3 regions of the Saccharophagus degradans 2-40 genome follow, and region 3 is predicted to be linked to each of the others. Evidence: predicted binding sites of a transcription regulator. Region 3 holds the regulator's gene; each other region holds the start of a gene.
What was found. The regulator sigma-54, encoded in region 3, starts transcription at its own class of promoters, with help from an activator protein. The targets are predictions, from matches to a motif close to TGGCACANNNNTTGCNNT.

Region 1: the regulator sigma-54 is predicted to act here: its motif matches at 1,739-1,756, upstream of SDE_RS21745 (DUF1328 domain-containing protein).
Region 2: the regulator sigma-54 is predicted to act here: its motif matches at 1,701-1,718, upstream of SDE_RS03555 (PEP-CTERM sorting domain-containing protein).

What each region holds. Positions count from the first base shown of each region.
Region 1 covers NC_007912.1:334,024-337,013, reverse strand. The annotation lists gene SDE_RS01425 (ferritin-like domain-containing protein) at 759-1,286, opposite strand; gene SDE_RS21745 (DUF1328 domain-containing protein) at 1,842-2,006, shown strand; gene SDE_RS01415 (hypothetical protein) at 2,097-2,348, shown strand; gene SDE_RS01410 (hypothetical protein) at 2,399-2,905, shown strand; gene SDE_RS01405 (hypothetical protein) at 2,880-2,990, shown strand, end outside.
Region 2 covers NC_007912.1:846,388-849,377, reverse strand. The annotation lists gene SDE_RS21120 (two-component regulator propeller domain-containing protein) at 1-1,353, opposite strand, end outside; gene SDE_RS03555 (PEP-CTERM sorting domain-containing protein) at 1,789-2,511, shown strand; gene SDE_RS03550 (Dps family protein) at 2,728-2,990, shown strand, end outside.
Region 3 covers NC_007912.1:4,052,877-4,055,866, reverse strand. The annotation lists gene ptsN (PTS IIA-like nitrogen regulatory protein PtsN) at 1-3, opposite strand, end outside; gene SDE_RS16645 (RNA polymerase factor sigma-54) at 172-1,695, opposite strand; gene lptB (LPS export ABC transporter ATP-binding protein) at 1,909-2,634, opposite strand; gene lptA (lipopolysaccharide transport periplasmic protein LptA) at 2,649-2,990, opposite strand, start outside.

The DNA.
Region 1 (2,990 bases), 1.3 Mb from region 3:
ACAACCTAATAGATAACAACTTTACAGAGAACTACGCTCTGCTTATAAAGTTACTTATAAAGTCAGGCACTTTACCGCTTTCAAATAAGCCGTGGCGCTGAATCTTTTTAAACGATACTCAAATATTATTGCTCGCGCAAACTTAATTATTTGATGGTTATTTACTTATATTACTATAAGTTATATACGCTTATTTGTGCTAAAGCGAGCGCCAGCCTTACGCAAATTTACGCAATATTTAAGACGAACTCTAGCGCGGAAAATACGCTACAACGCTGTACTTTCCCTGCCCGTGGAATTAGGTTATTCATTAATAAATAAACGATCTAACCATTCTTTTTATTTAATCAGTTTCAATTGTTGAAACAGCTCTATTTGCAAACGCTTGCCCTCACTTTCTTAAATACTAAATTCATACGCTAACGGTTTAAAAAACCTAAACATAAATTTCAACCGCAAATTTCAACCATAAAAAAACCCGGTTGGCTCTCGCCTTCCGGGTTTCGCTTATGCAGTTTAGGAAGGCTAGGCCTACCAGAACGCAATAATAATGTTATCTAGTAAGCAACGAGTATACGCAACGCGGCGCCTGGCTTTCGCCTAGGAACTCGCACGCGTGCATATTGTTGTAATTAACTAGCTTTAACATTATAGATACAATCTGTTGTTTGAAATTTGCGCGCATTATAGGACTATTTTTTACCAATGGCTACTTTAAATAGCAAATTGGCTGAAAGCACTACGCGCTTGGTCAAACACTAAGACGCCAACCGCTCACGCGCGCGCAATATACCTAGCATTCTATCGTGGCTAACTTGAATAGAAGCACGTACTTCATTAACGATTACCCTACAGGTAACCGGTATATTTTCTTCAAGCGCTCTATCGCATAGTTCTAGCAGCTTATCTTCTACCTCTTCGAGGTTACTCAGGTAGGTAAGCTCGGTATCGGATTTAATACATGCCAGTACGCTTGCATATACTTTTCTTAGTTCCACCGCAAACGAATTACCTTCTTCTGGTTCGCCTACCGTATAGGTAATAAACGGCTGCAGGGCCTCTACACACATGCGGTGCGACTCGGCTATTTCGTTAAACACACCTGCCAATAGTACATTGGGCACATCTTGATTAGCTGCGCGATAAAAATGAATACTACTGTTTAGTGCGCGAACCAAGTCATTTAAATGCGTTAGGTAATCTTTGTCTTTAGGTATTTCCACTTCTTTGTTGAATCTTACTGCCTCCAAATTTGTTTTAAGTGAAGGCTTCGCTTGGCTGTTCATAGTTCACCTTTTACAAGTATGTTAATTGTTTGTTTGCTACCCAAGCCCACCGCTAATGCTAACTAGATGAGGTTTAGTAATAACCGCACTTTTTAATATTGGGTGTATTTAACTTCTTGGGCATACACTTTACTCACATAAGGGTTATAGCGAAAAGCGTGCCAAATAAGGGTGGTATTAGCCATATCACCCCCTCTACTGGCTCGCCTGTGCCTCACTAACGTCACAGCCTACGGGGCTTGTAGCCATCTAGTTGCCATCTGTAGCTATAAATAGACGAGATACTCGCGGCAGCCAGTACTTAAGGTTATGCCGGCTAATACCAGGCCTTATAGAGTACGCCGCCCAATTACTTGTGGTATTTACACAATAGCCGTGTAGCTTTTACAAAAATCACACGCATATTTGCTCTAACACCGCTGCAACGCCCTAACAGCCGCTGTTTTAACAGTTGGCACGCTTATAGCAACACTCTCAGCGAACCAAACAAAAAAGTAATTTAACGCTTAAAGCTTAATTTACTTTTATCTTCCAAATTACAAGAGGATCACGGTCATGCTTTATTACTCGATTGTTTTTTTACTTATCGCGCTTGTTGCCGGCCTATTTGGTTTTGTAGGCATTGCTGGTGTAGCAACAGGCATCGCTAAGATTCTATTTTTTGTATTTTTAATCGCCTTTGTTGTATCACTCGTAATTGGCCGACGCCCCAGGGTGTGATTAGGCGATAACTAAACGAAAGCTTACTTAATAAATTTTTTAACGCGTTGGAATTTATCCAACATATTTAACCAAGAAAGGAGAGTCACCATGGCTACTGCAAATCAAGCAAACTCTACAAATAGTTCAGAAAAGTTAAAACAGGCTTATTCATTAGCTAGCGAAGCTGCAAGCGACCTAATGGATGGCGTTAAAGAAAAAGCGCAAATCCAGTACGAAGCCAATAAAGGCCAAGCTACCGAAGTTGCAAAAAAAGCGGGTAACTTTATTCAAGAACGCCCACTTACATCGGTAGGCTGCGCTTTTGCTGCTGGCTGGTTGGTATCGAAAATACTTAAATAGTATTTGGGTATACCACGCTAATTGCTACCAATATTTAAAGGAGTAATTTTATGCAAAGCACAATAAAAGAAGACACGTTAACCGCATCGGCCTCTGGCAACGCGCCAGAGGCCGGCCGCGCCGACACAAACAGTGCTCAATACACCGCCGAGCAACAGCAAAAGCAAAAGCAAATAGACGCACTTACCCATTATTTAGCGCTTTATGAGTTGAGTCGCGGTTGGGTAAAAAACCTAGGCTCACTCGCTTTAGCAGAACTCGGGCAGTCTATTCAAGCGTTCAACCAATCGCTGTTTTTAAAGCTACTGTTACTGCCTATGATTTTGCTTACTTACTTGGGTGCTTCTGTCGCATTTTCTTATGCCGCAGCTACCATTCCAGTAGTAACCACCACAGATGCTTGGTTTATAGGCTTAGCAACGTTCACGCTACTCCAAGCGGTAGGTATAGGCATTATTGTAATGATGCGAAAAAACCTGAAGGAACGTATAGGTTTTACCCATACAGCAACTCAACTTAGGGAGGCAAGAAATGCCATTGCGCAACAAATGCAGTAGAAATATAGAGCAGCGCGCGCTGGAGATGACCCAGCAGCGCTGCGCTATTGAACAACTCGTTAAAACCCAGCCCGCTTCACGCAAG
Region 2 (2,990 bases), 1.9 Mb from region 3:
CCCCGCCCAGAGGGTACCTTGGCTATCTTCTATTACAGATAAAATTGTATTCGCACTTAAACTAGCCGAGTCTTCTGGGTCGTGTACATAGTGTTTAAATTGCTCAGCGGCTCGATCAAAATAACTAAGCCCATAGCCAGCACCTACCCATAGGTTGCCTTTAGTATCTTCATAGCCAGTAAGAATGCCGCCCGAAGCAACACTGTTTATATTCGACGGGTTGTGACGATAATTGCGAAATGCCGACGCCTGCTTATCGACAACATCCACCCCGGATGGGAAAAAACCTAACCACATATCGCCGGCACTATCCTCAAACAAGGAATTCACTACATGGTTGCCCGGCGACGAGGGGTCGCTCTCCGAATGCCTAAATCGTGAAAATTCGCCCGTCACTGGGTCGAGAACATGTGCAGCCGAACCATCACCTATCCAAATATTCCCTGCGCTATCTTCCAACACATCCCATATGATGTTGCTCTTTTCTTCGGAGTGATGCTCAAAACGGTTAAATTGATCGCGCTCGCGATCATAAACATGCAAGCCACTACCGTAAGTGCCAACCCACACATTATTTTTGGAATCGACAAATAGCTCGCGCACATCGTTATTACTAATACTGTTGTCGTCGCCACTATTATGCGCGTAATGTTTAAATGTGTTGCTGGCGGGATCAAACTGCACCACACCGTAGGCATGGGTGCCCAACCAAATAATGCCGTTTTTATCCTGTACGCACTTCCAAACAAGTTCGTCGGTAGCTTGCGCTTTTGCGTCTAGCTCCAATACCTGTTTAAAAGGCACATGGGTAAACGCACCGGTATCAGGGTTAAACGAAAAAAAGCCTCCGCGCGTAGCTAGCCACATTCTTTTTTCAGAATCTTCTAATATATCGTTTACATCGTTTGCGCTAAGAGTAAGGCTATTTTGATCGTCGTAGCGGTAAGCGGTAAAACTATCTAAGGCGGGGTTAAAAAGGTTTACACCGTTGCGTGTAGCGAGCCACATACGGCCATCAGATGCCATAAGAATACGGTTGATGTAGCTGTGGCTAAGTGTGGATTGCCCTTCGCCGGCTCGGTAGATAGTGAGTTCATACCCATCAAAACGCGCCAAGCCATTGGCGCCGCCAAACCACATAAAACCGTCATTATCTTGCGCGATCGACACCACATAGCCAACGCTCTCCACTTCACTTGCAAGAATATGATTAAACGACAGGCTCGCAGGCGGCGCGGCAACAGCAGCTTGCAGATACATACCTGCCAACCACCACCAGATTGCAATAAGCCAAGTTTTTAATACACTTCGCACCTCGAGCTTTTTACGATTTTTTTTACACTCGAACAACATGATTTCTCCTGACGGACGGAACAACACCTTAGGTTTCGATCTTCTGCCGAACTCAATATTATTTCGTTTTTTGTTTTTATTATTCAGCTAGCTAATTTAGTTACAAAGCGCCTAAGCGCACAGCTAGAAGCGCTATTAAACACTATTTATAGTCAACTAAAAGCAACCAATCATCCCTGCCTCACTCAAGCTTAGGCTTTCTTTAGTCAACTCAAAGTGGCACAAAAACACGCACTGGAGAACAAAGGGTATATGGCGACGATTTTTTTTACACAAATATGACCCCCTCCATCACCGCAAACTCGCAACCCTTTGATTTAATGGAAGATAAAAACAAATTCACACATTGGCACGAATAATGCTATACATTACAGCAATATCTTAAGCCACTATTCAACGGCGAGAAGATAATAAATACCCCAAAGGAGCTCCACCATGTCGCTTTTCTCAAATTCACGCAATTGGATTGCCGCTGCAAGCTTGCTAATCGGCGGCGTTGTGCATGCAGACACTATTAGTTACACAGATCTAGTGGCCGGCAGCCATTCGAACACTGTTAATGGGACCACGGTTTCCGCTTGGAACAACACCGCTCAAACAGAAGTAGCTTACTTCGGCGGTCGCACTCAGGCTGGCGTTGCAGGCATGGGTATTCGCGGCCACGGCAATAACGAAATCGACTTCTACTACAACAGCAATGGCCAAGGCGATTCAGAAACCATGGCTTTCGATTTCGCTAACAATGTTGTTATTGGAGAACTTAGCCTCAGCTTGTTGTTTAACGGCCCTGAGTACAGCAACGAACATGAAATTGCTGAAATTTTTATTGATGGTCACGTTGGTCGCTTAGAGCTAGACCCAACCAAAGAAGATTCTGCCAAATGGTATTTAGATGGCAGCTTGGTTGGCGAAGTAACATCTTGCTCTCCAGGTGCTACTGCACAAGGTGGTTCCGGCTGCTTCACTATTCTTAACCCATTTGGCAACTTAGCAACTGCTAACCTCGATTTAACCGCTGCTATGATTCCAAATATCGACGAATCCGACTACCTGTTCCGTCACGTTGTATTCGCTAGCGTACCAGAGCCAGGCACTTTGGCACTGTTCATGATTGGCGCAGCTGGTCTTGTTATATCGCGTAGAAAAACACGCGCTTAGTAACAGTTTAAAACATATTATAAAAAAGGGGCTTCGGCCCCTTTTTTTGCCTACGCTTTCGACACCTGCACACTGCTAGCTTATTTGTACCATTGCATATTTTTATGGGAGGTACAGCTTATCTCAATTAGCCTATTGCCATACCCCTAGCTAAACTTAGCCCTATGAGTAGAAACCACTCACTAGATTTTTCATTTAAGTGCAATCGGAGGATATATGACAATTAATATTGGTATAAGCGAGTCAAACAGAAAGGACATTGTACAGGCGCTATCTCACCTGCTAGCCGACAGCTACGTACTGTACTTAAAAACCCATAACTTCCACTGGAACGTAACCGGCCCTATGTTTCAAACATTACACAACATGTTTATGGATCAGTACACAGAAGCTTGGACAGCGCTAGACACCATTGCTGAGCGCATACGTACACTTGGCTTCCCTGCACCGGGGTCGTACAAGCAATTTATGGCCCTCAC
Region 3 (2,990 bases):
CATACTTCTGTCTAGAATCGTTGGGGCAAGTAGGTCACTCAGTGCTTGCGCACCGGGCCTGGCCAGGCTTTTGTTTGCAGATTTAAGGCGACTAGGTCGCTCGGCGCGAATTGTAACAGCATTCCCCCTGCCACGTGCAGTGTAAAGGGCGGAGGAATGCTAAAAAAACACTTAAACCAAGCGTTTTCTTTCGTTTGATGGTGGGATATTAAGGGACTCGCGATATTTGGCTATGGTGCGGCGCGCTACCTTAATACCTTGCTCGGCTAAGATGTCGGTTATTTTGGAGTCGCTAAGCGGTTTGCGTGCATTTTCTGCGGCTACCAGCTTTTTGATTATTGCGCGAATGGCAGTGGAAGAGCACTCACCGCCGGAATCCGTTGCAACATGGCTAGAAAAAAAGTACTTCAACTCAAAAATACCTTGCGGAGTGTGCATGTATTTTTGCGTGGTAACACGTGAAATGGTTGATTCGTGCATCTCGACGGTTTCTGCTACATCGTGCAGTACCATTGGGCGCATGGCTTCAGGGCCCTGGTCTAAGAAGCCCTGCTGTTTTTCGACTATACAGGTGGCAACCTTTAAAAGTGTTTCGTTGCGGCTCTGCAGGCTTTTTAGAAACCAGCGCGCCTCTTGCAGGTTATCGCGTAAAAAGGTGTTGTCGGCGCTGGTATCGGCGCGTTTTACCAAGGATGCATAACCCGAGTTAATACGCAGCTTAGGGGCGATTTCAGGGTTGAGTCGCACAGTCCAGCGGTCGTTTTCTTTAGATACAAAAACGTCGGGAATCACATATTCGGTCGAGTCGCTGCCGATGGATTCGCCTGGCCGCGGGTTGAGCCCTTGAATAACGGCAATGGCTGCCTGTAAGTCTTGCTCTTTTACTTTCAGCTTACGCATAAGCTGTTTGAAATCGCGCGCGGCCAGTACATCTAAGTACTGATCAACAATATTCTTGGCTAGTTTTAGCTCGGGGCTGGTTTGATCCAGTTCAAACTGGTTAAGTTGAATAAGCAGACATTCGCGCACGTTTTGACTGGCAACACCGGGTGGGTCAAATTGTTGTACACGGTGCAGTACGGCGAGTACTTCGTCGAGCTCTAGCTCTTCGTCGTGGGCTGCAAGCCCCGAAAATATTTCTTCAGCTGTTTGGCAAAGCATGCCGCTGGGTTCAACGGCATCAATAATGGCCTCTGCGATCTCTTTATCGCGGTCAGACATTGGCGTGAGGTTGAGCTGCCAGCTGAGGTGATCCTGCAGGGATTCGGAATTGCCGCGGCGAGATTCGTAATCGGGGTCGTCTTCATCGTTGCGGGCTAAGCCGGTAGCAGGGCCTGAGGTTTGGTAGATGTCATCCCAGTTGGTGTCTACGGCCAAGTCTTTTGGAATGTCGTCATTCCATTCCAGCTCACCGCTGTTGTCGGTGGTTTCGTAGCTGTCTTCTACTTTTTCCGCTGCGGGTTTTTCTTCTGTCGTGCTCGCAGTTTTCGCTTCAGCGTTATCGTCGCTGCTGGCCTCTACGTCGCCGCCATCAAAGTCATCTTCAGAGGCTTCCAGCATAGGGTTGCTGTCTAGCGCTTCTTGAATTTCGTGTTGCAGGTCAAGGGTCGACAATTGTAGAAGGCGAATGGCCTGCTGCAATTGCGGGGTCATGGTAAGTTGTTGACCAAGCTTTAGCTGTAGGGATTGCTTCATATAATCTGGCCGAACACGGCGGTTAATCGGGCTGGGTGAAAATTAACGTTAACCTAAGTTTAGCCGTCAGCAGGACTACAAGCAATGATTTTCCCTGATTTTATAAGCAAGGTTTATGCCGTTAGGTGATAAGCGAGGGGATTTGTTGCACGAGAGCGAGACGCCCGAGATACGAGCGTTGATTCTAAGAGTGTAGCTCATTGCGGTAAAGAGCTAGAGGGTAAAATGTTGCCCCAAATAAACTTCGCGTACTTTTTTGTTATTAAGTACGGTGGCCGCATCGCCTTCGGCAATAATGTGGCCTTCCGATACTATATAGGCTTTTTCACATATATCCAGCGTTTCGCGCACATTGTGGTCGGTAATAAGTACGCCAATACCGCGTGCTTTAAGGTGGCGGATAATATCTTTGATGTCGCTCACCGATATGGGGTCTACCCCTGCAAAGGGTTCGTCTAGCAGAATAAATGCTGGGTCTGTGGCCAGTGCGCGCGCTATTTCTACACGACGGCGTTCGCCGCCAGAAAGCGCCATGCCCAAGCTGTTTTTAATATGGTTGATATGAAATTCACCTAGCAGGCGCTCGAGCTGTTCGAGGCGCTGTTTGCGATTAAGGTCGCTGCGTGTCTCTAAAATGGCGAGAATATTTTCGCTTACAGTTAGCTTGCGAAACACAGAGGCTTCCTGCGGCAGGTAGCCTAGTCCAGCGCGTGCACGACCATGCATCGGCAGGCGGCTCACATCTTTGCCGTTAATATGTACGCTGCCTTTATCGGCTTGCACAATGCCTGCAATCATGTAGAAACAGGTGGTTTTACCTGCGCCGTTTGGGCCTAGCAGCCCCACAACTTGGCCGTCCTCCACGCTCATGGATACATCTATAACGACTTTGCGGCCTTTGTAGCTTTTGGCTAAGTGGAGTGCTTCTAACTTTGGCATAGTTGCTGGTGCGCTTATTCTTGGTTGCTGAGGGTTTTGGCTGGAATAACAAGGCGAACGCGTCGTTTCTCGCCTTCTTCTATGTCGCTACCGGCTTTTACGAGGGATTTTTTCACGTCGTAGTCAATGCGGTTGCCGCTTAGGCTGGTGCCGCCATCTTGCACCAGTGAGGCGTTGTTTAGCAGGGTTAGGGTTTCCTGCTCGATATGATATTCAAGGCGTTTGGCGCGCGCTTGTACGGGTTCTTGGTTGGCGCGGGGCACTTGGCTGTAATGAGCCGGTTCCCCGGTGGCGATAACGTGAGTGAGTTTGTTTTTGTTGTAATGCAAAATCACTTTGTCTGCGGTTATCCGCAT